Regions from separate parts of the Faecalispora anaeroviscerum genome, predicted to be linked through region 1. Evidence: predicted binding sites of a transcription regulator. Region 1 holds the regulator's gene; each other region holds the start of a gene.
What was found. Region 1 encodes Rex, which represses fermentation and respiration genes when NADH is low (regulators of the CRP and FNR family bind a similar motif). Its sites were predicted from a motif close to ATTGTTAANNNNTTAACAAT; they were not measured.
Positions count from the first base shown of each region.

Region 1 (8,092 bases):
TTCTTCACATCTGGCAAGAACAGTGTAACGTTCCCCCACAGCCATATCTTTACTACTGGTATCGAGAGAAAGAGGTAAGCTCGACTGTACCGGAGGTGCAGTCGCCGAAAAATTGTTGTAGCCTCCCCTGCGTATGATCTCCGGATACTCCCGAAAGGAAAGGTTCAGGTCAACATCTCCCGTTCCGTTTTTTACTCCGGGAACCCTTCCTGTATTACTGTTCTGCCAAATTGATGCAGGGAATTCATTCGACAGTTCCGTATGATATTGAGCCAGCCACAAATCAAACTGTTTGATTCGGCTCCAGTCCAAGTGGTTTCGCAAAACATCCAGATTCGCGTAGATTGCCACATAATACCCGGCCTGTTTCACCTGATTACACCAGGCTATTACAATATCGGTCAGTTGATCGCGTGGAAGGCTGAGTATCGTATCCTGTTCCACATCCAGTGCCACAGGGTATTCCATTTTGCAGCCCCGGATCAAATTCAGAAAAAACTCAGCCTCTTTTGCGGCTTCTTCCGTTGAAACGGCGTGAGTCCAGTGGTACACACCGGTATGCAGACCGGCCATCGCGGCCTTAGTCAAGTTTTCACTCATGCTGTGATCTGCCAGTGTGTTCCCTTCACTGGATTTGATCATGGCAAAATCGTACCCGGCTTCTTTTACAAGCATCCAGTCGACCTTACCTGTCCCATTGTAAACATCAATTCCTTTTCTGGTAGACATGATAACGCTCCTTTCCCTACCATAAGATGCAAAAAATGGATTACTTGCTCTTCTTTCTGCAAGTAATCCCCCACTTTTTTATATTATGATGGAATAATTCTTTGTCCGCTCTCCCTTTTCAATCATTTACTTCTTCCATCCCACTGTTTTGCAGCGGACGATTCCTTTTTGTAAATTCATACGATATTAAAGTCTCTCGCAACCGGAATCTCGTGATATTTTTTTACCAGATTCTGCGTTAGGTGTATCCATTTGATATAAAATATACTATACTATTCTGGTAAGAAAATCACAGCTTTTCCGATTCGGAATACAAACGTTTAAATTTCGTCTAATTGAAAGATAAAAAATTATCGATCTTGGGTTTCATTCTCTGAAAGGCATTGACAAGCTTTTCGTTTTACTTCATAATAAGTTTCACTTGTTTTTAGATTCTCTGCACGAACAGAGAGGCTTATCCCACCAGAAGGGAAAGACAAGCCAAATGAAAAAGAACACTCATTGTGGTTTATCCGCATATTCCCTGAAGCTGATTGCGGCAGCCGCCATGCTGGCGGATCATTTTGCATGGCTGTTCCTCTCAACCTACAGCGGAACCGGCCAGTTTCTTCATGCGATCGGGCGAACCACAATCCCAATCATGTGCTTCTTCATCGCGCAGGGATATTACCAAACCCGCAGCCGTACCAGATATGCGGCGAGGCTGGCAGTCTTTGCGGTGATTTCTCAGATACCCTATCACTTCTTTCTGACAGGAAACCTGCACGTCCTGACTCTTCCCCTTCACCTGAACGTGCTGTTCACGCTACTGTTTGCCCTTCTTTCGGTCTGGATTTTGGACAAACTGCGAGATCGACTCGTCGGATGGCTTGGGTTACTATTGCTTATGCTGTTGGCTTCTTTGGGCGACTGGTCGGTTTTTGCGGTAATTTTTACGATCGTATTTGCCGAACACCGGCTTGACCCCATACGGCAGATGCTTCTGTTCGCGGGGGCGGCCACGGTCGCTGCCGGTTTTTTAGCCTGGAATAATTCTTTGCTTAGCAGTGCACCGCCGTGGGGCGGATTCTTTCAGTTTGGCCTTCTTCTGGCTGTTCCTCTGCTGCTTTGCTATAACGGGCAGCGCGGTACTTCCTCTGCGGGTAAATGGTTCTTTTATGTGTTTTATCCCTTGCACCTGATTATTTTAACAATGATTCATCAATTCGTTATCTAAACACTAATCTCCATAAAACAGGCAAAAAGATTTACCCCCGCCTGCGGCGGGGGTAAACTGGAAATTTATTTCCACTGTTTTGTGAGCAATTAATATAAAAGGAATATTTAAAATTATTGGAGGTGGACTAAATGTCTAAACGGGAAAACGTTTCCATGTCCGTGATTCGGCGACTTCCGCGTTATTACCGCTTTCTAACGCATCTCAAAAAAATGGGGATGACCCGTATCTCTTCCAAAGAGCTGTCTGAAAAAATGGGTCTTACCGCTTCTCAAATCCGCCAGGATTTAAACTGCTTTGGCGGGTTTGGCCAGCAGGGCTATGGCTACATTGTCGATCAGCTGCAGCGGGAAATCGGGGGAATTCTCGGGCTCGGAAACGCTTACAAAGCAATTTTGATCGGAGCCGGCAATCTGGGGCAAGCCTTGGCACTCCATATGTCTTTTACCACGCAGGGGTTTCAGCTGGTGGGAATCTTCGATAACTCGCCGACTAAAATCGGCACCGAGATCAACGGTATTTCCGTAACCGACATGCACCGTTTGAAAGAATTCTGCGATGCGGAGCAGCCGGCCATGGCGATCCTCTGTATTCCGCGGGAAGGCGCAGAAAAGCTCGCGGAGCAGCTGTATGACCTCGGCATCCGCAACTTCTGGAATTTCAGCCATTATGATATTACAATGAAGTACCCGGACACCGTAGTGGAAAACGTCCATTTGAACGACAGCTTGATGACGCTGTGCTACCGCATTTCGGATCATCAGGAGGAGAAAGAACTCTCAGATGGAACTACGGTTTAATTATTTGCAACAAAGAAAACACCGCTGTGCTTCGCTTTTCTCTTGACAAACACAGAACAAATGGTATTATGAATACAATTGAATAATATCTTCAGGGCAGGGTGCAATTCCCTACCGGTGGTAAAGCCCACGAGCCGCAAGGCATGATTCGGTGAAACTCCGAAGCCGACAGTATAGTCTGGATGAAAGAAGATGAATGGATACAGTGTTTCTGTGTGTATGAAAATTTGCTCTGGAATAGTTTTTATTCCAGAGCTTTTTTATTTTCATCAGCACCGGTTTACATCTGCGGTACTGGAATGCCTTGAACGATTTTGTTCAGGGCATTTTTATATTTTGGAGGTGTGATATGACGGATTCAAAATATATGAGTCTTGCCGTCGAGCTTGCAAAAAAAGGTTGCGGATGGGTAAATCCAAATCCGATGGTGGGCGCGGTGATTGTAAAGGATGGTCAGATCATCGGGCAGGGGTATCATGAAAGGTATGGGGCGCTCCATGCGGAACGTAATGCTCTCGCAAGCTGTAGATTATCCCCGGCTGGTGCCACGATCTATGTGACCCTTGAGCCTTGCTGCCATTACGGAAAAACGCCGCCCTGTACCGACGCCATTCTGGAGAGCGGCATTCATCGTGTAGTAATTGGATCATCCGACCCAAATCCTCAGGTTTCGGGGAAAGGGATTGAAATTCTGCGTTCCCATGGAATCGAAGTGACGAAAAACATATTAAAAGACGAATGCGATGCGCTCAATCAAAGTTTTTTTCATTACATTCAAAACGGCACACCTTACATGATTATGAAGTACGCCATGACTTTGGACGGAAAAATCGCCACACATAAGGGTAAGTCTCAATGGATTACCGGGGAAGCGGCGCGCCGGCGCGTTCATGAAGACCGGCACCGATATTCTGCCGTCATGGTGGGCATTGGCACTGTTCTCGAGGATGACCCCCTGCTGACCTGCCGGATGGAAAACGGCAGAAATCCCCTTCGAATCATATGTGATACCAACCTGCGAACGCCGTTACAGGCAAGGCTTGTCACGTCGACAGAAATTGCCGGTACGCTCCTGGCCACAGCGGTAACGGACCGTGAAAAGCATCGGCCTTATCTGGAAGCAGGTTGCGATATTGTAGTACTGCCCGAAAAAGACGGTCACATTGACTTAAACTACCTGATGCGGGTGCTGGGCGAAAGAAAAATCGACAGCGTTTTGCTGGAGGGCGGCGGCACCCTAAACTGGTCTGCCCTGCAAAGCGGAATCGTAAGCAGGGTTCAGGCTTATATTGCTCCCAAACTGTTTGGTGGCAGCGCAAAGACTCCGGTAGCGGGCCTCGGCGTCGATTTCCCGAAGGATGCCTTCCGGCTGAGCGAACCGACAATCACGCGGATTGGCGAAGATATTTTATTGGAAAGCGAGGTGCTTGGATGTTTACAGGGATCATAGAGGAGATCGGCAGAATCCAGACCATCCGCAAAGGCCAGAAATCCGCCGCCGTCTCGGTGCAGTCCCGGATGATTCTGGAGAATATTCACCTTGGGGACAGCATCGCGGTTAACGGCGTCTGCCTTACCGTCACTTTCTTTTCTCAAAGCGGCTTTACTGCCGATGTGATGCACGAAACCCTGAACCGCTCTTCTCTGGGAAGCTTGCGCACAGGAAGCCCGGTCAATCTGGAACGCGCAATGCCCGCAAACGGCAGGTTCGGCGGACACATTGTCTCGGGACATATCGACGGCACCGGAACAATTTCCGCCATTACAAAAGACGATAACGCCGTTTGGTATACTGTGAAAGCCGACCCCAACATTTTGAAGTACATCATTGAAAAAGGCTCGGTTGCAATAGACGGGATCAGCCTGACGGTGGCGAAAGTCCATGAGGATGGTTTCAGCGTTTCCGTTATACCGCATACCGCGTCAAAGACCATTCTGTCCGGCAAACACATTGGCGACATGGTCAATCTGGAAAACGACTGTATTGGAAAATACGTGGAGCGGCTCATGGAAGCCCAATCACCCAGGACAACGATCTCAGCCGAATTTCTTGCGAAACACGGCTTTTAAAACAGGAGGAATTAAAATGTTTGGATACAGCACCATTGAAGAGGCTCTGGAAGAGCTTCGGCAGGGCAAAATTATTCTGGTTACCGATGACGAAGACCGCGAAAACGAGGGCGATTTTATTTGTGCCGCCCAGTTTGCCACTACGGAAAATGTGAACTTTATGGCAGTGCATGGCAAGGGCCTGATCTGTATGCCTATGAGCAAAACACTTTGCAAAAAGCTGCAATTTCCTCAAATGGTCAGCGATAATAGGGATAACCATGAAACTGCGTTCACGGTTTCTGTCGACCATGTGAGTACCACCACAGGTATTTCGGCTGCCGAGCGTAGCATAACCGCCATGAAATGCGTGGAAGAAAATGCGAAGCCGGAGGACTTCCGTCGTCCCGGCCATATGTTTCCGCTGCTGTCAAGGGAAAACGGCGTTCTGGAACGCGACGGGCATACCGAAGCTACGGTGGATCTGATGCGGCTGGCCGGTTTAAAGGAATGCGGCCTGTGCTGTGAAATCATGCGGGAGGACGGTACCATGATGCGTACGCCGGAGCTGATGGAGCTGGCGCAAAAATGGGGCCTTAAGATGATTACCATCAAAGCCCTGCAGGAATACCGCAAACGGAATGATAATCTGGTGGAGCGGGTCACCTGTGCATCCCTCCCTACCAAATACGGTGATTTCAAGATTTATGGATACAGTAACAAGCTCAACGGCGAACACCATGTGGCGCTGGTAAAGGGGGAAATCGGCGACGGCCGGAACCTTTTATGCCGGGTCCACTCCGAGTGCCTGACCGGCGACGCCTTCGGTTCTCAGCGCTGTGACTGCGGCCAGCAGTTTGCAGCGGCCATGACGCAGATTGAAAAGGAAGGCCGCGGCATTCTGCTTTATATGCGTCAGGAGGGCCGCGGGATCGGCTTGATCAATAAGCTGCGCGCTTATGCGCTTCAGGATCAGGGGATGGATACGTTAGAGGCGAATCTTGCGCTGGGTTTTTCGGGAGATCTGCGGGAGTATTTCATCGGCGCGCAGATTCTGCGTGACCTTGGTGCAAAGACCCTGCGCCTGCTCACAAACAACCCTGATAAGGTCTATCAGCTATCCGATTTTGGGCTGGAAATTGCGGAGCGTGTTCCGATCCAAATGGACGCTAGCGCACATGACCTGTTCTATTTGAAAACCAAGCAGGAAAAAATGGGACATCTTTTGAATTACTGATATCAAATAAAGGAGAGTATCACCATGAAAACATTTGAAGGAAAACTCGTATCCAGGGATATTCGGGTTGGTGTTGTTGCAGCCCGTTTCAATGAGTTTATTACAAGCAAGCTGCTAAGCGGTGCGCTGGATGGACTGAAACGCCATGAGGTCAGTGAGGATGCTATCGACATTGCCTGGGTTCCCGGGGCGTTTGAAATTCCGCTCATCGCCTCTAAAATGGCAAAAACCGGGAAATACGATGCCGTCCTCTGCCTTGGCGCCGTCATCCGGGGCAGCACAACACACTACGACTATGTGTGCAATGAGGTATCCAAGGGGATTGCCCATGTATCTCTGCATAGCAATATTCCGGTCATGTTTGGTGTGCTGACTACCGAAAATATTGAACAGGCCATAGAACGAGCAGGCACCAAGGCAGGCAACAAGGGCTTTGATTGTGCTGTGGGCGCTATTGAAATGGTCAACCTGATTCGTGAGATCGAAGCGCAGCATGGCAAGCTTAATTTTTGATTATGACGGAACTCTGCACGAAAGCCTTCACATCTATGCGCCCGCCTTCCGCCTTTCCTATGAACAACTTGTAAAGAAAGGTCTGGCTCTCCAAAGGGAATGGTCTGCACACGAGATCAGCCGTTGGCTAGGATTCTCTGCAAAAGATATGTGGTCACAGTTCATGCCTGCTTTGACTGAGCAAGAAAAAGCTTTCTGCAGTAAAGTCGTAGGCGATGAGATGGTGCGGCTAACTCTCGCCGGAAACGCAAAGCTGTACCCTCAGGCTCTAACTGTTCTGCAGCGGCTGAAAGCCGCGGGGCACAATTTGATCTTTCTCAGCAACTGCAAACACAGCTATATGCAGGCGCATCGTGAATATTGGGGGTTGGATCAATACTTTTCAGCATTTTATTGTACGGAAGATTTCGCCTTTGCACCCAAATGGCAGATTTTTGACTTGATCAACCTGAACTGTTCCGGCAACTGGGTAGTGATTGGCGACCGATGGCAGGATATGGAGATTGCAGCGCGGCACAGCCTAATATCCATTGGCTGCACATATGGATATGGCAGTTTGGAAGAACTGAGCCGTGCAACGATTCAGGTTTCTTCCGTTGAGGGGATTTTAACTGCTGTTTCTGAATGCTTAGCAAAGACGAATTAAAGCATAATCAGACATTGTTTTATGAGGGATGACGACGGTAGAAAAGCCCTATTATAAAAAGCAGCATCCTTTCTTTGGCCTTAATCAGGCAACGAAAGGATGCTGCTTTTATTCCTCCACTTTTCGATGGGAGGAACGTAATTTTTGAAGAATCGCCTGCTCCGGCGGATGCTCTGGATACAGAAAGTTGCGGACACGCCGCTGGCAGTCTGTATCGCCGCAGTAATAGAGAACGTCGCCGTCGGAGAGAACCGCATAAGGCCCGGGGGAAATCATCATCATCTCTCCCCTGCGGATGCCCAGAATGGTTGCGGTTGTATAGTGCCAAAAATTAATATCGGAAATCGAAAGATTCAAATACGGCGTCTTGGTCGTAATCTCAATTTCAAACGGAATAAAAGGGTTAAACGCTTGAAAGCGCTCCGTCCTGTCCAAGATTTCAGAAATGGATTCCTTCATATACTCGGTCTCTCTGCGCTGCCGCTCCAGGCTGTCCATGATATTCTTTTTCAGGTCGTACATGGACTTAATCTCCATAAACTGCTGAACAAAGCGAACCGCGTTGTCGTAGGAGAGAATAACGACTCCGCTCCCTTTTACTACCGAAACAATTTCCAGATCCGACAAAACGGCAATGGCCCGGCGGGCCGTTTCAGGCGAAACACTGTACTGGCTGGCCAACGCCGACCGGGCGTACAGTTTATCCCCCACCTGGTACCTGCGCTCAACGATCTTTGCGGCAATATCCGCCGCAATCTGTTGATATACCGGAGCAGATACCTTGATTTTATGCTCCATGAGATTCTAACCCTTTCGTGTTATCGTCAATTCACTTTAAATTGGTCTAGCGCCAGTACAAGAACTCTTCCCCCACCTGCGGCGGGGGAAGAGTTCAATCACTG
Region 1 is NZ_CANOOQ010000001.1:995,093-1,003,184, forward strand. Features, by position in the region: gene QOS46_RS04980 (glycoside hydrolase family 25 protein) at 1-729, opposite strand, end outside; gene QOS46_RS04985 (TraX family protein) at 1,214-1,945, shown strand; gene QOS46_RS04990 (redox-sensing transcriptional repressor Rex) at 2,077-2,745, shown strand; FMN riboswitch at 2,829-2,943, shown strand; gene ribD (bifunctional diaminohydroxyphosphoribosylaminopyrimidine deaminase/5-amino-6-(5-phosphoribosylamino)uracil reductase RibD) at 3,095-4,195, shown strand; gene ribE (riboflavin synthase) at 4,177-4,815, shown strand; gene QOS46_RS05005 (bifunctional 3,4-dihydroxy-2-butanone-4-phosphate synthase/GTP cyclohydrolase II) at 4,832-6,031, shown strand; gene ribH (6,7-dimethyl-8-ribityllumazine synthase) at 6,056-6,544, shown strand; gene QOS46_RS05015 (HAD family hydrolase) at 6,525-7,190, shown strand; gene QOS46_RS05020 (GntR family transcriptional regulator) at 7,299-7,988, opposite strand.

Region 2 (8,092 bases), 1.4 Mb from region 1:
TTCTGGAGGGGGAAACCTGCGCACTGGTTTCCGATGCGGGAATGCCCGCGATTTCGGACCCCGGCGAGCTGCTGGTGGCCCAATGCGCGGAGCTGGGGATTCAAACGCTTGTGGTGCCCGGCCCCAGTGCGGTGATTTCGGCGCTGGCGATTTCGGGCTTGCCTACCGGCCGGTTTACGTTTGAGGGCTTTCTAAGCGTGAATAAGCGCGCCCGGCGCGAGCATCTGCAGCAGGTGGAGGGGGAAACCCGCACCATGGTGTTCTACGAGGCGCCGCATAAGCTGGCCGCTACTCTGGTCGATATGCTCGCCGCCTGGGGCGACCGCCGCATCGCGCTCGTGCGCGAGCTGACGAAGATCCACGAGGAGGTCATCCGTACCACGCTCTCCGAAGCGGCGCGCCGGTATTCCGAAGAGAGCCCCAAGGGGGAATTCGTGCTGGTGATCGAGGGGGCCCCTATCCCTGTGGAGGAGCCGCTCACGCTGGAGGACACCATAGAGCTTGCGCGCACCTTTTTGGAGGAGGGAGCCTCTGTTTCGGAGGCGGCGAAACGCGCCGCAAAGGAAAGCGGGCACTCCAAAGCGGAGATTTACAAAAAAATTTGCGAATAATTCTTAATTTTTTACCGTTTCCACTTGTTTTTTTGACATTTTTTAGTATAATAGAAATGAAGCGATCACATCCTATTTCAAAACGCCGGTGAACCGGCGTTTTATTCCGCCGCACAAAGCGTCTGGAGCGGGGTGGCATCTCTTACTCATTTTTACAAGGAGGACGAACAGTATGGAACTGAAAGGAAGCAAAACCGAAGCAAATCTGCTCGCTGCATTTGCCGGGGAATCTCAGGCCAGAAACAAGTACACATTCTACGCTTCTCAGGCGAAAAAAGAAGGCTACGAGCAGATCGCAGCTATTTTTGAGGAAACCGCCGGCAACGAGAAGGAGCACGCTAAGCTGTGGTTCAAATATCTGCATGGCGGCGAGGTAGGAGCCACAAAGGACAACCTGCTGGATGCCGCGCAGGGCGAAAACTACGAGTGGACAGAAATGTACAAGGAGTTCGCCGAGACTGCCGCGAAGGAAGGTTTTCAGGAGATCTCCACTGCGATGAAGCTGGTAGGCACTGTGGAAAAATCCCATGAAGAGCGCTACCGCAAGCTGCTGAAGAACATTCAGGAGGATATTGTGTTCCAGAGCGGCGAACAGACCGTTTGGGTATGCCGCAATTGTGGATACATTCATATTGGCGACAAAGCTCCCAAGATCTGTCCTGCCTGCAAGCATCCCCAGGCTTTCTTCGAGCGCAAGGCTGAAAACTATTAAGCAGTTCCTGTTCCATAGGAGCGGCGTTTTCCCGGCAATGCAAATTGCCGGTTTGGCAGAAGGACTGCGTACGGCTGGAAGGTGTTGCTGTAAACAGCCTTTCTAAAATAAAATACGCCTTGATTCGGCTTTTCAAGCCTGATCAGGGCGTATTTTTTGTGTTGTTAGATCTAATGCTTTCCGCAATTTGTTATTATAGATTCCTTTTGCGGCGGCACGCAACTGCTCCGCTTACCTCCCGTAGTAGGCATCGAGGTACATCTGCCGAATCTCACTCATCAGCGGGTACCGGGGGTTTGCACCGGTGCACTGATCGTCAAAGGCATGCTCGGTCATCTCGTCAAGGGTTTCTAGAAACACGGCTTCGTTAACGCCCCAGGCCTGAATCGATTTTGGAATGCCCACTTTTGCCTTAAGCTCCTCTATCGCGGCGAGCAGGCCGTTGAATTTTTCTTCGTCGCTGCTGCCGGGAATGCCGAGAAAGTCGGCGCATTCGCAGTAGCGCTCCAGTGTGTGTGGGTACTGATACTGCGGGAAGGTCCCCATTTTGGCCGGGCAGGGGTCGGCGTTAAAGCGCATGACATAGGTGATCATCAGCGCGTTTGCCACGCCGTGCGGCACGTGGTGGAACGCCCCTAGCTTGTGCGCCATGGAGTGGCACACACCGAGAAACGCGTTTGCAAACGCCATGCCCGCTATGGTGGAGGCATCCGCCATTTTTTCACGCGCGATGGGGTCTTCCGCACCCCGCTCGTATGCCCGGGGAAGATAGGTAAAGATGCTTTTCAGGGCTTTCAGCGCAAGGCCGTCGGTGTAATCCGTCGCCAGCATGGCCGCGTAGGCCTCCAGTGCGTGGGTCATCGCGTCAATGCCGGAAGCAGCTGTCAGGCTTTTCGGCATGTGCATCATCAGGTCTGCATCGACAATCGCCATTTTGGGCATCAGCTCGTAATCGGCCAGCGGATATTTGATGCCGGTAGCCTCATCGGTAATCACAGCGAACGGCGTTACCTCAGAGCCGGTGCCGGCCGAGGTGGGAATGGCGATGAAATAAGCTTTTTCGCCCATCTTGGGGAAGGTGTACACCCGCTTGCGGATATCCATAAAACGCATGGCGAGATCCATAAAATCTACCTCGGGATGCTCATACATGGTCCACATAATCTTGCCGGCATCCATTGCGGAGCCACCGCCGATTGCGATAATGCAGTCTGGCTCGAACGCGGCCATGGCTGCGGCGCCTTCCTTTGCGCAGTGCAGAGTCGGGTCTGGCTGAACATTGAAAAAGGTGGTGTGCGCAATCCCCAGTTCGTCGAGGCGATCGGTAATACTCTTTGTATAGCCGTTGCGGAACAGAAATTCGTCGGTGACGAGAAACGCTCTTTTTTTGTGGAGTACGTCTTTCAGCTCGCCCAGAGCCACCGGCAGGCAGCCTCGTTTGAAATATACCTTTTCCGGAGCGCGAAACCAAAGCATGTTTTCTCTCCTCTCTGCTACGGTTTTCATGTTGAGCAGATGCTTAACGCCCACGTTTTCCGAAACGGAGTTTCCACCCCATGAGCCGCAGCCGAGTGTTAGCGAAGGGGGCAGCTTAAAGTTATACAGGTCGCCAATCCCGCCCTGCGCGGCAGGCGTGTTGATGAGTACGCGGCAGGTTTTCATCGCGGCGACAAACTGCTCCATCTTTTCCGGTTCAGTCACGGGATTAATATACAGGGAAGAGGTGTGGCCGTAGCCGCCGTCGGCCACCAGTCGCTCCGTCTTTTGAACTGCGTCGGTAAAGTTTTGAGCGCGGTACATAGCGAGAACAGGGCTGAGCTTTTCATGGGCAAAGGCTTCCGCCGGTTCCACGCTTTCCACCTCGCCGATCAGGATTTTCGCGTGTTCCGGCACGTCGAAGCCGGAGAGCTTTGCGATGGCGTGCGCGGACTGACCGACAATTTTGGAGTTGAGTGCGCCGTCGATCAAAATCGTTCGGCGAACCAGCTCGGTTTCTTCGGGGTTGAGCAGGTAACAGCCGCGCGCTGCGAACTCGGCTTTCACCTGTTCGTAAACGTCGCTCAGCACAATCACCGATTGCTCTGAAGCGCAGATCATGCCGTTGTCGAACGTTTTGGAGTGTACGATCGAGTTTACGGCCAGAATCAGGTCTGCGGAACCGTCGATAATGGCGGGGGTATTGCCCGCGCCGACGCCGATGGCCGGCTTGCCAGAGGAATAGGCGGCCCGCACCATGCCCGGGCCCCCGGTAGCAAGAATAAGATCCGCTTCCTTCATAGCCTGATTTGTCAGCTCCACAGAGGGGGCGTCAATCCAGGTGATAATGCCTTTAGGCGCTCCGGCGGCCACAGCTGCATCCAGAACCACTCTGGCGGCGGTAATCGTACTTTCTTTGGCGCGGGGGTGCGGGCAGATGAGGATGGCATTTCGGGTTTTCAGGCAAAGAAGTGCTTTAAAAAGAGCGGTGGAGGTTGGGTTGGTTGTCGGAATCACCGCGGCGATCACGCCGATTGGCTCCGCGATGGTTTGAATGCCGAACGAGGCGTCCCTCTCCAGAACACCGCAGGTTTTCGTGTTTTTATACGCGTTGTAAATAGATTCGGAAGCATAGTGGTTTTTAATCACCTTGTCCTCTACAATCCCCATGCCGGTTTCTGCAACCGCCAGCTTTGCAAGAGGAATACGCTGGTGGTTTGCGGCCATGGCGGCGGCCAGAAAAATTCGATCAACCTGTTCCTGGGAATAGCCTGAAAAAAGCTTCTGAGCTTTGCGCAGTTCGGTAATTCGTGAAGTTAAGGTCTCTGCGTTGGTCACGAACCCGGTGGGGTTCTGTACGGCTGCTTTGGGAGCTTTTATTGTGGCCATATCAATTCCTCCGATTCAAAAATAGGAATGGGTGACAGGATGGATGAACAACAGAAAATATATTGTTATTTTTTTAACTATCGCTACATTCCTATTATATCGAATATGTTAATTGTTTGTCAATCTTTTTCGCTTTCTAAAAGAGGAGAATTTTATCCGCCGCATTTTGCCTTTTCGCTGCATTTATGGTATGCTAAGGAAAATTGGAAATGTACGGGTGAGAGAATATGAAAAGATTGACGGGAATGCTTCCGTTTTTATTGGTGCTGGCGGTTCTGTTTTATCTGCCGCCTTTGATTCTGGTCAGCATGGGTATGGTGCTGCTTCCGTTCTTGGGGGTTATGCTAGCGGTTTGTTTCTTCTGTGCGCTGATTTACGGCATCTTCCGGCCTTTCGGCAGCTTTGTGTTTGCGCTGCTGGCCGGGCTGCTCTTTTTGCCGTCTGCGTTTATCTTTTACGAAGGGGCGTGGATATACGCGATCATTTATGCGCTGGCCAGCCTGATCGGCGGCGTGTTTGGCACGCAGATCGTCAAGCTGAGGAGGAAGCCGCAATGAGCCTGCATCAGGGGCCGAAGGGCTTTACCATTCGTGTGCTGCAAGAGGAAGATTTGCCTGCGGTGCTGGAGATTTGGCTTTCCGCGAATCTGCAGGCGCACGATTTTATCCCGGAGGAATACTGGCGGCAAAACCTGCCGATGGTGGGGTTGCTGCTACCGCAGGCTCAGGTGCTGGTCTGCGAGGCGGAAGGAAGAATTCTGGGTTTTTCAGGGCTGGACGACGGGCATATTGAGGGAATCTTTGTCGATGCTCCGGCGCGTTCCAACGGAATCGGAAAGGCGCTGCTGGATGAGTGGAAACAGCGGTTCCCCACCCTAACCCTTTGTGTTTATGAGAAAAACAAAAAGGCCCTTGCGTTTTACCTGCGGGAGGGCTTTTCAACGGTTCGGCGGCAGAAGGATGCCGCGACCGGCGAAGCGGAGTATGTGATGCGCTGGGGTGCTGCGGAGTGAGAAACGAGGGCTGGCAATCCTCTGGCGTTAGGGGATTGCGGAAAGGGTGAGAAGGATGGAAGTTAATGTGCTGTTATTCCCGGACTTTGAAACGCTCGACGCGTTCGGCCCGGTAGAAATTTTAGGGCGGCCCAGCAATTACCTCCTGCACTTTGTATCGATTGACGGTGGCCTGGTGCGCAGCCGGCAGGGAACGGAGATTGCGACCCGGGCGCTGGACAGTGTGGACAGAACAGCCACTCTGCTTGTACCCGGCGGAATGGGAACGCGCTCACTCGTTCAGGAGGAACGCTTTCTCGCACGGCTGGGGGAGGCCGCACAGCAGGCGGATTACTGCCTGACCGTCTGTACCGGCTCGGCTCTGCTGGCAAAAACCGGCCTTCTGGACGGCCGCCGGGCCACCTCGAATAAGCGGGCGATGGACTGGGTGGTTTCAGTGAATCCGGCGGTGAATTGGGTGCGCAGCGCCAGGTGGGTGGTTGACGGCAAATTCTACACGTCCTCGGGCGTTTCGGCGGGCATGGATATGACGCTGGGTTTTCTTTCTGACCGGCTTGGCCAAGAGGCCGCCGAGGAAGCCGCGCGAGGAGCGGAATACCTTTGGAACCGCGACCGCGATGATGACCCGTTTGCCTGTGCCGCGCAGAGCGGCGGCGTCAACCGTTGAAAGGAGAAGAAGCGATGGATTCTGCTTTTGGATTCGGAGGGGCTATGTTCAGCATCATACCGGTGATTGTGGTTGTGATGTTTGTGGTGGTGTTTGGTATGATCCTTATTTCTGCGGTGAGGGGCGCCACACAGTGGAAGAAGAACAACGAATCCCCCATTTTAACCGTGCAGGCGCATATCGTAGCCAAGCGGGCCGATGTGCATCATTATGCGAGCAATGCCAACCCGGACATGGTGACGACCAATACCTCTACTACCTATTTTGTCACCTTTGAGGTGGAAAGCGGCGACCGGATTGAGTTCCATATCAAAAGTACGGAATACGGGATGCTAGCTGAACGCGACCGGGGTCGCCTTACCTTTCAGGGGACGCGCTATTTAAATTTTGAACGCGACAGAGGATAAACACAATTCAAATAAAAAGGATCAGGAGTTCTGTTTGCAGAACTCCTGATCCTTTTTAAACAAGTAATTTCCATACGAGAATTGATTTCAACCCACAAAAACTCTCTTACTGCACTAGTTCGCGCAGGCGCTTTGGGTTGAGCAGGGTGACATGGCCGCGCGAGAGCTGAACCAGGCCGTCATCGGCAAAATATTTCAGCATGCGGCTCACTACCTCACGGGCGCTGCCCAAATGCCGCGCGATTTCCTCATGGGTCATCGTGAGCGAAGGGGAGCCTTCAATTTCGCTCTGCTCCAGCAAAAACGCGGAAAGGCGGCTGTCGAAGCTGGTGAACAGAATCTGCTCCATCATCCACATCACATCGGAAAAGCGGGAGGCCATCAGCTGGCTGGTGTAATCCGCAACGGGCAGGGATTCCTTCATCAGGCTTTCGTACAGCGCGGCGGGCACGATAAAAACATCAGAATCACGCTCTGCCTGCACATGCAGCTCAAAGCTGATGTTTTTCATGATGCACGACGCGGAGAACAGGCAAATATCCCAGTTAAACAGGCGGTACAAGGTAACCTCCTTGCCGCCGGCAGATTCGATAAAAACGCGCAGCTGACCATCTCGCACCAGAAGCAGGCCCGAGCAGTCGTTGTGCCCCTGGTGTACGATCTGCCCCCGCGTAAAGCGCTTCGAATGGGTCTGCGCGCGCACCAGCTGCTGCTGCCGGGGCGTCAGCTTTTCCCACTGGGGAAAAATCTGCTCCAGCGTAATCGGCGTCTGTTCCATGAAAACACCCCCCAAAAAAACAGGCCTTATCTGTATTGCGATACAAGCTGAAAAAATGGTTGATTTCCCCGCTGGGCCAAAGGCGAAGCGGGAAAATCATATCATTTTAAAAAAAGATTGCTGTATCATCAGTATAAGGTCTGTTTTTATTTTATTCAAGGCCGGGGAAATTTTTTAAGCGACAAATTCCGGAATCAGAGCTTTAATCCGCACGGGTGAGCGGGCGCGCTGTCGTAGGATTGGTTGCCGCGGATCATGCTGTACAGGCGGTAGCCGCCGGAGAGGTTATAGCACGAAAAACCGTGCTGAGAGAGAATGCGGCAGGCCAAATAGCTGCGCAGGCCGCTCTGGCAGTGAACGTAGATTTCTTTTTCAGGATCGAGTCCTGTGAGGTTCTCCCGCAGGGAATCAAGCGGAATGTGAACCGCGCCGGGGATCGCGCCGTTGTTCCATTCCATGTCGGTTCTTACGTCCAGCAGCACGGCATTCGGGTCATCCACTACGCGGGGAATTTCATTCCAGTGGAACTGCCGCACCTTGCCGGTTAGGATGTTTTCAATCGCGAAGCCGACCATGTTGACCGGGTCTTTGGCGGAGGAATACGGGGGAGCGTAGCACAGCTCCAGCTCCGCGAGATCAAAGGCGGTCATCCCCGCGCGAATTGCCGTAGCCAGCACATCGCAGCGCTTGTCGACACCGTCGAACCCGACCACCTGCGCGCCGAGGATTCGCCCGGTCGGCTGCTCGAACAGCGCCTTGATCGTCAGGTTCACTGCGCCGGGGTAATAGGTTGCGTGCGAGGGAGAGAAGATGTGGATTTTATCGTAGGAAAGCCCGGCGGATTTTGCCGCGGCTTCATTCAGGCCGGTGGAGGCGATTGTCATATCGAACAGCTTCATCACAGAAGAGCCTTGCGTGCCGCGGTATTCACTGCCGAGCCCGCAGATGCAGTCTGCCGCGATACGCCCCTGTTTGTTGGCCGGGCCTGCGAGCGGCACATAACCGGGCAGGCCGGTGACAAGATTCGTGATCTCGACTGC
Region 2 is NZ_CANOOQ010000001.1:2,357,654-2,365,745, forward strand. Features, by position in the region: gene rsmI (16S rRNA (cytidine(1402)-2'-O)-methyltransferase) at 1-611, shown strand, start outside; gene rbr (rubrerythrin) at 784-1,323, shown strand; gene adhE (bifunctional acetaldehyde-CoA/alcohol dehydrogenase) at 1,555-4,188, opposite strand; gene QOS46_RS11710 (hypothetical protein) at 4,416-4,745, shown strand; gene QOS46_RS11715 (GNAT family N-acetyltransferase) at 4,742-5,200, shown strand; gene QOS46_RS11720 (DJ-1/PfpI family protein) at 5,256-5,867, shown strand; gene QOS46_RS11725 (DUF2500 domain-containing protein) at 5,882-6,274, shown strand; gene QOS46_RS11730 (Crp/Fnr family transcriptional regulator) at 6,381-7,052, opposite strand; gene QOS46_RS11735 (FAD-dependent oxidoreductase) at 7,247-8,092, opposite strand, start outside.
Region 2: the regulator Rex is predicted to act here: its motif matches at 4,250-4,269, upstream of adhE (bifunctional acetaldehyde-CoA/alcohol dehydrogenase).

Region 3 (8,092 bases), 890 kb from region 1:
GTACCATTTTCCGCCCGCCGTCAGAGTCCGACAGCCTGCTGGTTCAGGTGACGGTAGGCTGTTCGTGGAATAAATGCACATTCTGCGACATGTATTCCGATAAGAAGTTCCGCGTGCGCAGCATGGATGAAATCAAAGCCGATCTGAAGGAAGGCTCCCGCTGGCGCAACCAGATTCGCCGCATCTTTTTGTGCGACGGCGACGCGCTGGTGCTGAAAACACCGATGCTGCTCGAGATTCTGGAAACCATCCGCGAGCTGTACCCCAATTTGGAAGCGGTTCGCGTATATGCCTCCGCTCAGGACATTCTGCGCAAAAGCCATGAGGAATTGTGTCAGCTCCATGAGGCCGGGCTTGAAATGGTGTACATCGGTCTGGAATCCGGCAGCGACCGGGTTCTGGAGGAAGTAAACAAGGGTATTACTAAGGCGGAGATGATCGCGGCCGCAACAGCGGCCACCGAAGCGGGCCTGCGCCTTTCCATCAGTATCATTTCAGGGCTTGGTGGGCAGGAGTTTTCGCGCGAGCATATTCTCGAAACCGCAGACGCCCTGAACCAGATGCAGCCCGATTATGTGGGCATGCTGGTTCTGCACGCCGGCAACGACACCGATATGTTCCGCAAAATTGCCGAAGGAACATTCCGTCTTCCCTCCGCGACGCAGGTACTGGAGGAAATGAAGCTGCTGATCGAGCATCTCGATTTAAAGCACTGCTACTACACCAGCGCGCACGCCTCCAACTATATTGATGTGCGCGGGCGGCTTCCGGAGGACAAAGAGGCGATGCTGCGCAACATTGAGCGCCTAACCGAGCTGACGCGCAAAAGAGAAGCACGGCGCTAACACAGGCTGAGCTTGCACCCACATCGCGTGGCGACAAGCAGAATAAGCTGGCTTGTCCTCACGCAAAAACCACCTTAGAAGAAACTTTCGTTCACAAGCTCCGAGCCGACGAGAGCGCTCTGAAAATGACCGGCGCCGGACGAAAACGGTAAAACTGCCCATTTGCCAAAACAAGGCGAGTGGGCAGTTTCAATAGAGCGCCTTTCCAGTAGCTTTTATTGAAGCGTTCCGGAGTCGTTCCCCAAACGGATTCCAAAGGTGTCCTTTGGAAGGCCTTTGCTTACTTTCGCCCTTTCGCGAAAGTAAGTGCCAGCCCCGGCACGAGGGGCAAAGCCCGCGCAAGCGGAATCTCCCGTGGAGCGACTTCACAAAAGGAGCCCTTTGCGGCAAACAGCGCCGCCCAAAAGAAAAAACCGCCTTTGGGTGCCATCCCCAAGGCGGTTTTTTCTGTATAAAACCTCAAGCTAACTAAAAAGGCAAACAAACAAATTTAAGCGATTTTTGCAAGGATAACGAAATTCAGCACGAACAGGATGGTGGCAACCCACAGAATGGGGTGAACTTCCTTTGCTTTCCCCTTCACTACCTTAATGATGCAGTAGAACAGGAAGCCTGCCGCGATACCATAGGAAATGCTGTAGCAGAACGCCATAAAGATACCGGCAAAGAATCCGGGAATCGCATCCTCCATGTTCTCCCACTTGATGTCGCGGAAGGAACTGAGCATCATAATACCGACAATAATCAAAGACGGGGCAATGGCCGCGTCGGGAATCGCACTGACAAGCGGAGCAAAAAATGCGCTGAGGATAAACATAGCAGCGGTAACAACACTGGTCAGGCCGGTGCGTCCGCCCGCGCCGATACCGGCTGCGCTTTCCACATATGTGGTGGTGTTGGAGGTACCGAAAATCGCGCCGATGGAGGTAGCGGTCGCATCCGCGAACAGCGCTCTGTCCATCTTAGACTGGAAGCCCTTGTTCTCCTCCAGAGCCTTTTCATCCTGCTCGGAGAAAATGCCGGACTTACGGCCGGTACCAATAAAGGTACCAATGGTATCGAACGTATCAGACAAGCTGAATGCGAAAATCGTCATCAGAACGAGGGGAAGTTTTGAAGTATCTGAGAACAGTGACTGCATGCCGGGATTGCCGAACGCCGCGCCGAAGGTCTGCGGCAGCTGGCTGACCGCGTCAGAAAAGCTGATGGAGTTGCTCATGGTGGTCAGGCCAAGCGGGATACCAATCACCGCGGTAACCAGAATACCGAGCAGAATCGCACCCTTTACATTGCGGATAATCAAAACCACAGTGAGGATAATGCCAAACAGAGCCAACAAAACCGCCGGAGTGTTGAACTGTACAATTGCAGGAACGATGCTTGAATTTGCAACAACCGTGCCGCCATCCAGAACAATATTCTGGCCGGGGTCTGAGGTAAAGGAAAGCAATCCGCATTTTTTCACGCCGATATACGCGATGAACACGCCGATACCGCCGCCGATCGCGTGCTGCAGCATGGGAGGAATCGCCTCAATAATCATCTTGCGGATTTTGGTCACCGTAATAATGATATTCAAAATGCCGCACAGGAAAACCATCGCGAGAGCTTCCTGCCATTTGAAGCCTAAACCGAAACAAACGGTAAAAACAAAGAAGGCGTTCAGACCCATGCCGGGCGCCTGTGCATAGGGTACGTTGGCAAACAGACCCATAACCAGAGTACCGATCACCGAAGCGATAATGGTTGCCAAAAAAACCGCTCCCCAAGGCATCCCTGTCTGCGACAGCATGCTGGGGTTTACCATAATAATGTATACCATGGTAAAGAAGGTGGTTACGCCTGCCATAACCTCGGTTTTTACATTGGTGTTCTGCCCTTTCAGGTCAAAAAAATCTCCCTTAGGGTGAAACGTGACCTGCTTGTTTTCCGCCATTCGTTCATTCCTCCTGAAATAAAGTAAGAAGCCAAATACGGCTTCTTAGAGATTTTGCCTATCTTTAGGACTTGAATCAACAATCTTAAGTATAGAGAATTCTTTCCTTAAAATCAAGTGTGCGAATCGACAAAATTTTCGATTTAGAAACAGTTTATTCATAACTATTTTAAGAATTTTACATGATTTCTTTCTTTTTTCGAAATAATTTTTTCTATTTCATTGTCATAATCTGCAGCTTTTTATACTTAAAAGAATGGCTTGTTCCGTAGAACAAACCATTCTCCATACATAATAAGGCACCAGATTCAGTACGCGACACCCTGCCATTTCATTGCTTCGGCCACCCTCAAAAAACCTGCGATATTTGCACCTATCACCAAATTCCCTTTATGGTCAAACTCTTCGGAAGCTTGATACGCATTATGAAAAATGCACGCCATGATGTCTTTCAGTTTTGCATCCACCTCTTCAAAGCTCCAGGAATAGCGCATGGAATTCTGGCACATTTCCAGGCTGCTCACCGCAACGCCTCCCGCATTGGAAGCTTTGCCGGGAGAGTACAAAACGTGGTTGGAGCGGAAGATCTCTATCGCCTCGGGAGTACATGGCATGTTGGCCCCCTCCGCTACAATGGTGACCCCGTTATTCACAAGCTGCTGCGCGTGTTCGCTATTGAGTTCGTTTTGCGTGGCGCAAGGCAGAGCAACATCACATTTCACACTCCAGATTCCACCGCAGCCCGGGGTATATACTGCTCCGGGAACACGCTCGGCATACAACTGAATTCTGCCGCGTTCCACCTCTTTGATTTGCTTCACCACCGCCAGATTGATTCCGTTTTCATCGTAAATATAGCCGTTGGAATCTGACATGGCAACCACTTTTGCTCCCAGCTGCGCTGCTTTTTCATTAGCATAAATCGCTACATTCCCTGAACCGGAGATCACTACGGTTTTTCCTTCAAAGGAATCGTGTTTTAGGTAAGACAACATTTCCTGTGCAAAATAACATAGTCCATAACCAGTTGCCTCTTTACGGACCCAAGAACCGCCGGAGTACAGAGATTTTCCGGTAAAGGCACCGGTAAATTCGTTATTAAGCCGTTTATACTGACCAAACATATACCCAATCTCCCTGGAACCTACTCCAATATCGCCCGCAGGCACATCGGTATCTGCTCCAATGTGTTTGGTCAGCTCTGTGGCAAAGCTTTGGCAGAATCGCATGACTTCCCCCTCGCTTTTGTCTCTTGAATTAAAATCCGCACCGCCCTTTGCACCGCCTATCGGCAGACCGGTCAGAGAATTTTTAAAGGTTTGCTCAAATGCGAGAAACTTCAGTATAGAAGCATTTACACTGGAGTGTAAACGCAGCCCGCCTTTATAAGGGCCAATCGCAGAGTTATACTGAACACGCCAGCCACGGTTCACCCGTACTTCGCCTTTATCGTCAATCCAAGATACCCGAAACTGAATCATCCGTTCCGGTTCCACAAGCCTTTCTATGATACCTGACGCTGCCAGATCCGGTCGTTTTTCCACCACAGAATCAAGGGATTCCAGAACTTCCTGAACAGCCTGAAGGAATTCCGGTTCGCCTGCATTGCGTTGGCATACGGCTTGATACACGGACAACAGATATTGATTTTGAAAAGACATGTGGATTACCTCCTCTTGCATATTATTTTTGATTATACTCTAAATTTTGAATTTTATCAATATTTACGCTTCATTTAATTGTATTTTTTTGATTTTTTAAGTATTTTATAATCTATTTAGTTATATTTATGAATTTTATATCGCAAGCAATTTCACTTACAGATTTTCACCATAGTCAAAAACTACTGCTCCTCCCGCGTTTTCGGCTCCAAATATAGGCACATTTTCTCATAAACATAAGAAAGGAACGGTTCCAGGAAGGAACCGTTCCTTTTATGCAGATTGTATGATCGGAATAAAACCCGCATTACTGATTAAAAACTTATTTCACGCGCTTTTGCAGCTTCTCAAGTTCCTCATGCAGCTCTTTGGGCAGCTTATCACCGAATTTATGGTAGAATTCCTCGATTCCCTCCGCTTCCTTGGCCCACTGAGCCTGATCCACCTTCAGGATGCTGTGCAGCGTATCGAGAGAAATCTCATCCTCAATGCCATGAATATTAATGTCTTCGGCCTTGGGTACAAAGCCGATAGCGGTTTCTTCCGCGTCCGCTCTGCCTTCTACGCGGGCGATAATCCAATCCAGCACGCGCATGTTGTCGCCAAAACCGGGCCACAGAAAATGACCTTCGTCGTCCAGACGGAACCAGTTGACATTGAAGATTTTCGGAGCCTTATCGCCCAGAACCTTGCCCATTTCGATCCAGTGGCCGAAATAATCGCCCATATGGTAACCGCAGAACGGCAGCATCGCCATGGGGTCGCGGCGAACGACGCCAACAGCGCCCGCAGCGGCAGCGGTTGTTTCGGAGGCCATGATGGAACCGACAAACACACCGTTATCCCAGTCGCGAGACTGATAGACCAACGGAGTAGTCTGCGCGCGGCGACCGCCGAAAATGATGGCGGAAATCGGCACGCCCTCACCCTTGTCCATTTCGGGGCTGATGCAGGGGCAATTCTTGGCAGGTGCGGTAAAGCGGCTGTTGGGGTGCGCGCCTTTCTCTGTGGAGGTGGTGCCGTCCCAAGGCTCGCCCTTCCAGTTCATAGCGTTCTTGGGCGGGTTCTTGTCGAGACCCTCCCACCAAACGGTGTTGTCGTCCAGATTGTGCGCCACGTTGGTAAAGATGGTACCCCTCTTTGTAGACTCCAAAGCGTTAAAGTTTGATTTGGCGTTCGTGCCGGGCGCGACGCCGAAGAATCCGTTCTCGGGGTTGATGGCATACAGTCTGCCGTCTGTACCGGGGCGCATCCAAGCGATGTCGTCGCCCACTGTCCAGACTCGGTAGCCCTGATTGCGGTAGCCCTCCGGCGGGATCAGCATGGCCAGGTTCGTTTTGCCGCAAGCCGACGGGAACGCCGCCGAAATATAAGTGACCTTGCCCTCAGGGTTTTCAATGCCCAAAATCAACATATGCTCCGCCATCCAGCCCTGCTCACGGCCCAGATTGGACGCGATACGCAACGCAAAGCATTTTTTGCCGAGCAGAACATTTCCGCCGTAACCGGAGTTCACGGAAATGATGGTGTTGTCCTCCGGAAAATGGCATATGTAGCGCTTTTCCTGATCAATCTGGCATTTGCAGTGCAGCCCTCGCACCCACTCGGGATTATCGCCCAGAACATCCCAAACCGCCTGGCCTACACGGGTCATTATCGCCATGTTCAGCACAACGTAAATGGAGTCCGTCAGTTCCACGCCGATCTTCGCGAGAGGCGAGCCAACCGGGCCCATGGAGTAGGGAATTACATACATTGTGCGGCCCTGATAGCTGCCCCGAGCAATATCGTAAAGCATTTCATAGGCTTTCTGGGGCTCCATCCAGTTGTTGGTGGGGCCGGCGTCCTCTTCCTTGCGGGAGCAGATAAAGGTACGATCCTCCACGCGGGCAACATCATTGACCGCAGTGCGGTGCAGATAGCAATCCGGCAGCTTTTCCTGGTTAAGCTTGATCAGCTCCCCGGTAGAGCAAGCCTCTGCTCTCAGCTGTTCGATCTGCTGCTCGGAGCCATCGATCCAGACCAGCTGATCGGGGCTGACAAGAGCTTTCATTTCTTCGATCCAGTTCAATACCGATTTGTTGTTTGTCATTCCAGTTCTCCTTCCGGCCTGTTGGCCAAATACGATAACTCTGTTTTTTATTATAATCGATTTTGACTTAGGAATCAATTGATATTTGTGGATTGTCAACCAAAAAACAATCAGAATATCTGTTAAGTTCGTTTAAGGAATCACGAAAAAAACATCAGCTGCCAATCTGTTCCAAATCACTGAAAATCGAGCTGGATTTCCATGGTGGCCAATGCGTTCAGATTCAAGCCGGCGCGCCGACCTGCTTGAAACTCGTAGTACCCCTGCGACGCAACCATGGCGGCATTGTCCCCGCAAAGAGAAAGCTCAGGCCGGTAAAACTCCCAGCCGTTTTCTTGGCAGACCCGCTCCATTTCGCGCCGCAGCAAAGAATTGGCGGACACGCCGCCCGCAATCACCAGCCGGTGTTCCCCGGTTTCGCGCATGGCGGCGGTCACATTGCGCACCAGGCATTCTACCACCGCACGGCGGAACGATGCCGCCAGATCGGCGCATGGAATCTCCTCCCCCTTTTGCTCTGCATTATGAATCAGATTAATCACCGATGTTTTCAGGCCGGAGAAGCTGAAATCAAACGGTGCGCCCTCCACCGACGGGTGGGGCAGAGAAAACGCACCCGGATTCCCAAGCTCCGCCTCTTTATCCAGAAACACGCCGCCCGGGTAGGGCAGGCCCATGGCGCGGGCCGCCTTGTCAAACGCCTCGCCGGCAGCGTCATCGCGCGTACAGCCGAGCACGCGGAATTTCGTATAATCCGCTACATGGACAATATGCGTATGCCCGCCGGAAACCACCAGACACAAAAAGGGCGGCTCGAGCGTGGGACTTGTGAGATAATTTGCCGCCACGTGCGAGCGCAGGTGATGCACCGGCACCAGCGGCACGCCGGACGCAAAGCTCAGCCCCTTGGCAAAATTCACGCCTACCAAAAGCGCACCGATCAAGCCCGGCGCCGCTGTGACCGCAATCGCATCCAAATCCTTTATCTTCATTTCGGCATCATCCAGCGCCTGCTGCACCACGCCCACAATGGCCTCCGCATGGCGGCGCGAGGCAATTTCAGGCACAACTCCGCCAAATTTGCGGTGCTCTAGCACCTGCGACGCAATGACAGACGACAGCACACGCCTCCCGTCCTCTACCACAGACGCGGCTGTTTCGTCGCACGAGCTTTCAATTCCTAACACTCTCATTCCTGTTTCCCCTTTGCTTGATTCCACGGTTTTTCTCCCCGATCCCATCCCTGTTCTTTCCAGTAAGCACGGTCCGGAGGATTATTGGCGATATTCAGCACCATCTTTTTCATCACGAAGAACATACCCCGTGTTCGGATGGTTGGCGGAGAGCCTTTTTTCAGGCTCTCATACAGGCGATCTGCTGCCTGACGCAAGGATTGCTCCGCTTTGCTGCGATTTTCTTTTTTCATTCCGTTAAAATCTGCCGCCTGCATGGCAAACCCGCAACGAAAAATATGACTAACGCCCCAATATGACAGAGAGCGGGCAATGGCATCCATCGCATACTTTGTTCCCGCACCCGCCGTGGTGGAAACAACCAG
Region 3 is NZ_CANOOQ010000001.1:1,889,278-1,897,369, forward strand. Features, by position in the region: gene QOS46_RS09390 (radical SAM protein) at 1-845, shown strand, start outside; gene QOS46_RS09395 (NCS2 family permease) at 1,336-2,781, opposite strand; gene gdhA (NADP-specific glutamate dehydrogenase) at 3,090-4,442, opposite strand; gene QOS46_RS09405 (phosphoenolpyruvate carboxykinase (GTP)) at 4,765-6,534, opposite strand; gene tsaD (tRNA (adenosine(37)-N6)-threonylcarbamoyltransferase complex transferase subunit TsaD) at 6,711-7,727, opposite strand; gene QOS46_RS09415 (flavodoxin family protein) at 7,724-8,092, opposite strand, start outside.
Region 3: the regulator Rex is predicted to act here: its motif matches at 6,626-6,645, upstream of QOS46_RS09405 (phosphoenolpyruvate carboxykinase (GTP)).

Region 4 (8,092 bases), 650 kb from region 1:
TTCCTTCAGGTGGAGGATTTTATTGGCTTAATGAAGGGGGGCCGTCAATTGGCGCTTCAGTTAGTTTCTCAAAGCCTTATAAACTTATAAATATTAATATTGAATTAGGTGTTGTTAGTAGTTCCGGAAGAACAGGTTGTTTTGCGACAGCAGATAATAAAACAGATTATTTTAAGCTATATGTGAGCAAAAAGATGGAGGTTCGACAGGCAGAAATTTACCGAACCAATATTAAGACCGGCAAGACTACGTTATATATGACAATGTATCCGTCCACTGAGTATAGTAATGAGTATTGGGCAAAAAAAGTATGATAATTTATACTTGATTTTTTAAGGCAATAGGAATGTCTATTTACTTAAATTGCTTTAAATCTATATGGACTGTTTGATGTGTTCCAGTTAAGTATGGCGAAACAAAATTAAATTCCCTCGATTTTATCAAGGAGGAGTTTTAGATGGGAAAAATTCCATTCAAAGAACGTTTTTTACGGTTTTATCATAAAACTATCCCTTTCCCAATCTTTTTACTGACAGTTATTTTGTTCTTGTGCTTAGTGTTGGGCATGATGAACAAGATAGAGCAGATTGCTCCTTCCGGTACAATTGAAGGCTTATATCAGTCAAGGTTCTTTTCCTCTACCTATTATAATGCTCGATTTTTTCACGATGAATTTCAAATCGAAAGGTTGGAACGAGAAGAAAAAAGTGGTAATAAAGAGAAGGTTTTATTGAAAGGAACCTATGAGCATGTGGAAGAAAATCTATATCTGCTCAAGGCGGATGATCCCGCCCAAAACACAATTGTCGTTTTGGGGAAAAACTCCTTTTACTTTTATGACGAGGAAACTGATACAACAGTCCGCTTCTTTCGGCATTAAAGCGTTAACTTACAAGAAACAGCAGAGGCTTTCCGAAATCGGAAAGCCTCTGCTGTTTCTTTGTTTCGTATCATTTGATTAGATTAGCTAATCTACAATCATGCTTTCACCCGTCATTTCAGCCGGCTGCGGCAGGCCGAGAATCTTGAGCATCGTAGGTGCTATATCCGCCAGCTTGCCGTCTGCACGAAGTTTGCACGGGTAACCGACAACGCACAGCGGAACGGGGTTTGTGGTATGTGCGGTAAAGGGAGAACCATCCTCCTCGTACATCTTTTCAGCGTTGCCGTGGTCCGCGGTGATGATCGCGGTGCCGTGCATGCGCTCGATTGCGTCGATCACGCGGCCTACGCAGGTGTCAACGGCTTCTACCGCGGCCTTGGCCGCATCAAATACGCCGGTATGTCCTACCATGTCGCAGTTGGCAAAGTTCAGAATAATCACATCGTACAAGCCGCTGTCAATTTTCTCCACCAGTGCGTCGGTTACGGCATATGCGCTCATTTCGGGCTGCAGGTCATACGTGGCAACCGCCGGAGATTTAATCAGCACGCGGTCCTCGCCGGGATATATCGTCTCTACGCCGCCGTTAAAGAAGAAGGTTACGTGCGCGTATTTCTCCGTTTCGGCAATACGGAGCTGCGTCATGCCGAGGTCAGAAAGATACTCTCCCAGTGTGTTCTTCAGGCTCTGGGGGTGGAACGCGACATCTACGTTCGGCATCGTCGCGTCATACTGCGTCATGCAGACGTAGGTGAGCGGGAAGAAGCCCTTGGCGCGCTCAAACCCGGTAAAATCGGGGTCAACAAACGCACGGGTCAGCTCTCTGGCGCGGTCGGGGCGGAAGTTAAAGAAAATGACGGAATCATCAGCGGAAATCCGGCCCTCCGGCCCGCAGACAACCGGCAAGACAAATTCATCGGTCACACCGTCTTCATATGATTTTGCCACGGCCGCTATGGGGTCGGGATTCTGAACGCCCTCGCCAAGCACCATTGCGTTATATGCCTTTGAGACGCGCTCCCAGCGGTTATCGCGATCCATTGCGTAGTAGCGCCCGGCAACCGTTGCAATTTTGCCTACGCCGATCTCCTGCATTTTTGCAAGGCAATCCTCTACAAAGCCTTTGCCGGAGGACGGGGGAACATCGCGGCCGTCGAGCAGCGCGTGAACGTACACCTTGGAAAGGCCGTGGCGTTTGGCCAGCTCAAGCAGAGCATACATATGGCCGTTATGGCTGTGAACGCCGCCGTCGGATAGCAGGCCGATCAGGTGCAGCGCCGTGCCTTTGGCTTTTGCGGCAGCAACCGCCTTGATCAGAGCGGGGTTTTGATAGAACTCGCCGTCTTCAATCTCTTTTGTGATGCGCGTCAATTCCTGATACACGATGCGGCCTGCGCCGATGTTGGTGTGGCCAACCTCAGAATTGCCCATCTGCCCGTTTGGCAGGCCCACATTCAGGCCGGAAGCACCGATTTGGGTAAGGGGGTTTTCACGGAACAGACGGTCAAGATTCGGCTTTTTCGCGGCCATGATGGCGTTGCCGTATTCAGGGGCGATGCCAAAGCCGTCGAGAATCATTAAAATCAAAGGTTTTTTCATAACAGTTCTCCTTTGCGATACAGTTGAGGATTAACCCTCAGAGGCCGCGCGGACAATTTCCGCAAAATCTGCGGCTTTCAGCGAAGCGCCGCCGATCAGCCCGCCGTCCACATCGTCCTGTGCCAGCAGCTCTGCGGCGTTTTTGGCATTCATGGAACCGCCGTACTGAACGGTGAAGGCGTTGGCTGTTTTTTCATCGTATAACGCAGCGATCACATTGCGGATGGCCCCGCAGACCTCGCCCGCTTGCGCGGAAGTGGCAGTACGGCCCGTGCCGATGGCCCAGATGGGCTCGTAGGCGATGATGACACGGGAAAGCTCTTCTTTGGTCACACCAAGCAGAGCAATTTTTGTTTGAAGGGCAACTAGCTCTTCCGTAATGCCCTGCTCGCGCTGCTCGAGCGTTTCGCCAACGCACAGAATGACGGAAAGCCCGGCGTTGAGCGCGGCGCGCATTCTCTTGTTTACGGTCTGATCGGTCTCGCCAAAATAAGTGCGGCGCTCACTGTGCCCGATGATGACATAAGAAACGCCGATTGAGGTGAGCATGTTGGCGGCAATTTCTCCGGTGAAGGCGCCGCTTTCCTCCCAGTGGCAGTTCTGCGCGCCAATTTGAATATCCGTGCCCTTCGCGGCCTCGATTGCCACGGGAAGATCAATAAACGGAACGCAGGCAACTACTTCACATTTTGCGCCCTTTACCAGCGGGGCAACCGCTGCAAGCAGCGCTTTGGTTTCCTCAGGGTTCTTGTTCATTTTCCAGTTGCCGGCAATCACGGCTCTTCTCAGCTCTTTATTCATAGGATTCTCTTCCTCTCTTTCTCTGTATGGGGCAGCCCGAACGTTTTGAAAACGGAGGAGGCCCCGGTTGAAAAAAGGGCAGACTTTCGCCCGCCCTTTTCTTTGCTTAGTTTTTATCGTTCAGGCAGGCAATACCGGGCAGCTCCAGGCCCTCCAGGAATTCCAGAGACGCGCCGCCGCCGGTGGAAATATGAGTCATTTTATCCGCAAAGCCAAGCTGTTCCACAGCCGCTGCGGAATCGCCCCCGCCGATGATGGAAACCGCGCCGCTTTCGGCAACGGCCTTGGCTACGGCCACCGTACCGGCCGCAAAGTTTTTCCATTCGCTGACGCCCATCGGCCCGTTCCATACAACCGTTCCCGCGCCCTTCAGAGCAGAGGTAAACAGCTCCTGTGTTTTCGGCCCGATGTCAAGGCCCATCCAGCCGTCCGGAATCTGGTCGGAATCGGAAATCTGGTGGTTGGCGTTCTCGTCGTATTTGTCGGCGACCACGTTATCCAAGGGAATCAGGAACTTCACGTTTTTCTCTTTCGCTTTTGCCATCATTTCCTGTGCCAGATCCAGCTTGTTGTCCTCGCAGATCGAGGTGCCGATGGAATAGCCCAGCGCCTTCATGAAGGTGTAGGCCATGCCGCCGCCGATGATCAGCGTGTCTACCTTGTCCAGCAGGTTGCTGATGACGCCGATTTTATCCGAAACCTTTGCGCCGCCCAAAATTGCGACAAAGGGGCGCTTCGGGTTTGCCAAAGCATTCCCCATGACGGTGATTTCTTTCTGAATCAAATAGCCGCATACGGCGGGCAGGTAAGCAGCTACGCCGGCGGTAGAAGCATGCGCGCGGTGCGCGGTGCCAAACGCGTCATTCACATAAATGTCTGCCAGAGAGGCCAGAGCCTTCGAGAATTCCGGGTCATTCTTTTCTTCTTCTTTATGGAAGCGCACATTTTCGAGGAGAGCGACCTCGCCCTCTTTTAAAGAAGTGCAGATCGCCTTGGCGCTGTCGCCAATCACGTCCTTCGCCATCTGTACGGGCTGGCCGAGCGCCTTTGAAAGGTAGGCCGCTACGGGGGCCAGGGAATATTGCGGGTTGAATTCACCCTTCGGGCGGCCCAGGTGAGAGCAAAGGATCACCTTTGCGTGATGGCTGATCAGGTAGCGAATGGTCTTGAGTGCTTCATCAATACGCTTAGGGTCCGAAATATTTCCTTCACCATCAAAAGGAACGTTAAAGTCACAGCGGACCAAAACGCGTTTGCCCGCAACATCAATATCTTCCACACTCTTTTTGTTCAGATAGTTCATAAGCTGCACTCCTTTAATTGATATCATAATTTTATTTTTTAAACAGGCTGTTGATTTCTTCCCCTGCCTGTGGAGAGGAAAGAAATGCTGTTTTCATAACAAGCCCCTTTACAGGCAAATGGCTATATGATCAAATTCGATTGTATGGCATGGGTACATATTGTTAAATTAATAATTATTTGATCCCATTTTATTCTATTTTTGCCTTTTTTTCAAGTGTGGGAACGTCGATAAATTCGATTTACGAAAAAAATTACCACTCAAAGCTGCGCGGGTGCCCAATGCGGGTAAGGCGGGGGTAATCCCACTGGCGAAGCGCCTCGTAAACGCCGATTGCCACCGCGTTCGAAAGGTTCAGGCTGCGCGCTTCCTCCAGCATGGGAATGCGCACAACAGAATCGGGATTCTTCTGTAGCAGCTCCTCGGGCAGGCCGGCGGTCTCTTTGCCGAACACCAGGTAGCTGTTGTCTGGGTAAGAAACCTGCGTATGGGTGTGCGGCGCCTTCGTTGAAAAATAAAAAAAATGCCCGGTATTTTGTTTGAAGAAATCGGACAAAGTAGCGTAGTAGTGAATATCGAGCAAATGCCAGTAATCCAGCCCGGCGCGTTTGAGCTTTTTGTCGTCAATGGTAAAGCCCATCGGCCCTACCAAGTGCAGGGTAGCTCCGGTTGCGGCGCAGGTGCGTGCCACGTTGCCTGTGTTCTGAGGAATTTCCGGTTCTACCATAACAATATTTAGGGTTGCCATGATTCGGGTGTTCCTTTCTGCTTTTGTTTGGGAATGATTGCCGTTTATCATACCAATCATAATCCAAGCGGCAAAAAAAGTCTATCAATAAATTGCAAATATTTCGGAAAAGATAAGTGTAAAAATTGGTTTTGCCATAATCTTTCTGATTATCTATGGAATCTGGAGGGAATAAATAATGTCGGGTCTGAAAATGATCTACACCATATGGAGGGTAATCGATATGTATAATGAAACAAAGGGTTTTGTAAAAGGCATGAGTGCGGGGCTGGTGGCTGGCCTGGCGGTAGCCGGTGTTAGCAGCAAGGCCATGAAAAGCAACCGTCAGTTGAAGCGTACCGCCGGCAAGGCGATGCGTAAGGTAAACGGTGTGCTGGACAACATGGAGTATATGTTCAAATAAACACGGCCCAGGCACGGCTGCCGTAAAACGGTTGCGGATTTCCGCATTGTTTTACGGCAGCTTTCATTTTGAGGAAAATCCGCAAAAATCCGGCATGATTCCCTTGCCAAAGACTTTCGAATCAGATACACTGATACATACCGTACCACGAATGCTTTGTTCCCCTGCCGCAGGCGGGGAAGAAACGATTTTTCGGCGGCACGAGGCTGATTTTATTGGCTCTCATACAGAGAGATCAGGCATTGGGAGGGCTTTGGGCCATGCGGGTTTCGGAGCAGGAAATATTAACGATTTATTATAAAGGATACAGCGCTCTGGCCTCGCTGCACGGGACGCTGTTTGAGGCGCGCCGTGATTTTTTGGGGAGCGGGAAGAAAGGGAAGGGGCGTATTTCAGGCCGGGAGGATGGAATGCAGGTGCAGGTGCGCTATGCACTTTCCCCAGGCGGCTTTGTCTGGGAGCGCTCGTGTGACCGCCGCCTGACAGAGCAGGTTCGCTCGATCCCGGGCGGCTATGCCCTATCCATATTAGATGAAAATGGAGCCGTGCGCAGCCGCACGGAATACAATAAGGAACATCACCTGCAAAAGGCGGAGTATTACGCGCCCGGCGGCGCGGTGCAGGAGTCGCTTTCTGTTTTGCCGGAGCGCCCGGAGGAGCTGATGCGGACGCACTGGCAGGAAAACGGGGAGCAATCCCAAACCATTCTGCGCGCCTGCCCGATTTGCATGGGCACGGTGGAGCAGACGATGATCGATTCCGAGGTGGGTGAACCGCAGATCATCGCGGCGCGGCTGGACGGCGACTTTTGCTACTGCACCGAACAGGAATATCGCAGGCGCGCAGAGCTGCAGGAGCGGCTGCGCAGTGGTGTGGTCTCATCCGTTCCCGTGTTTGTTCCGCAACAGGACGAAAAGAGCGCGGAGCATTCTCTCTCGGATGAGCCGTCCTCTGTTTCGCAGGAGGAGTTGTATGCGCCGCAGCAGGACGAGCCTTGGCCGGGAACGGCGATTTTGCGGGAGGAAAACAGTGCCGGGGAGGAATCACTTCCGCCGAACCCGGCGAAGGCGGGGGAGATTGCGGTTTCAGATTTATTGAAGCAAATTCAAAAAATGGAAGAAAATTTGGATGAAATCCGAAGTGATCTATGCGTCGAACCTGAAAATATGCAGGATTTTCCAAAAAAAGAATCCACCCAGCCGGATGTTCCCAAAACGCTATGTAATGCGATGAACGGCCAGCTGTTTCATGAGGAAGTCCATAAAAATAAAAGTTCTGCCGTTCGCTATGCGGTAGCAAAGTGCGGAGCAGACGGCGCCATCCGCGCGCCGGGGCTTTGTGCCTGTGCGGATGCCCATCCTGTGCCGCCGGAGGCCGCCGAGGAAATCCCCCGCGCGGTCAAGACCATCATAATCAGCCAGACGGAGCGCTACCACTATTACGGCGAGGTGTTGGATGACCAGCGCCACGGCCGGGGCCGCACGGAGATGCCGGATGGAAAAACCGCGTATGAGGGCACCTATTCCCGCGGCAGGCGCGACGGCTTTGGCGCCTACTACTATAGAACAGGCCGCCTGTGCTATGCGGGTACCTGGAAAAAAGACCGCCGCGAGGGCGTAGGAGTCGGCTTTCGTCCCGACGCAAGCGGGCTTTACGCGGGCACATGGAAAAACGACCGCCCCGGCGGCTGCGGCGCAGTAATCGGCCCGGACGGCTCCGTCTGCTACGCGGGCGCACTCGAAAACGGCCAGCGCCACGGAATGGGCGCCAGCTTCCGCACCAAAGACGGCACCTTGTTGGTTGCCCGGTGGAAGAACGGCACTCTGTGCGGAGAGGTCACTCTGTTCAGCGCCGAGGGACGAATCTGCTATACCGGCCAGTGGCAGAACGGCGTGCGCCACGGAATCGGCACCGCTTATTCTTCGAACGGGCAAATTGTTTTTACCGGCAGGTGGCAAAACGATGAACCGGTTTCGGGTGTTTATTATGAAGACGGCCTGGCTGTGCGTGTGCTTGCACCAGAAATATCCAAAGAAATCGGTGGAAAGAAAAAAGACAGAAAAATGTAATAATTCATAAATTGTTAACATATCGTCTATGAATTAGACATAACTGATTTTGCCATGGAAAATCCTGAGAAATCCAGGCGTACCAAGGCTTCGCGGGCTGTTAAAATTTGAAAAAAAGGCAAAATTGCCCTTGACATTCTGTCCGCCATCCCTTATAATTCAACTAAACATATAAGCGGGGTGGCTATACGTTTCTTACGAAACACCTGTTGCTGCCGCTTGTTCCGGGGGGCGAAACCCGGGGCTGCCATGTATGTTTACGTTTCATAAGCACAACGCAAATACG
Region 4 is NZ_CANOOQ010000001.1:1,640,618-1,648,709, reverse strand. Features, by position in the region: gene QOS46_RS08210 (hypothetical protein) at 1-314, shown strand, start outside; gene QOS46_RS08205 (hypothetical protein) at 458-880, shown strand; gene gpmI (2,3-bisphosphoglycerate-independent phosphoglycerate mutase) at 968-2,482, opposite strand; gene tpiA (triose-phosphate isomerase) at 2,513-3,283, opposite strand; gene QOS46_RS08190 (phosphoglycerate kinase) at 3,390-4,586, opposite strand; gene trmL (tRNA (uridine(34)/cytosine(34)/5-carboxymethylaminomethyluridine(34)-2'-O)-methyltransferase TrmL) at 4,840-5,334, opposite strand; gene QOS46_RS08180 (hypothetical protein) at 5,513-5,737, shown strand; gene QOS46_RS08175 (MORN repeat-containing protein) at 5,998-7,806, shown strand.
Region 4: the regulator Rex is predicted to act here: its motif matches at 4,746-4,765, upstream of QOS46_RS08190 (phosphoglycerate kinase).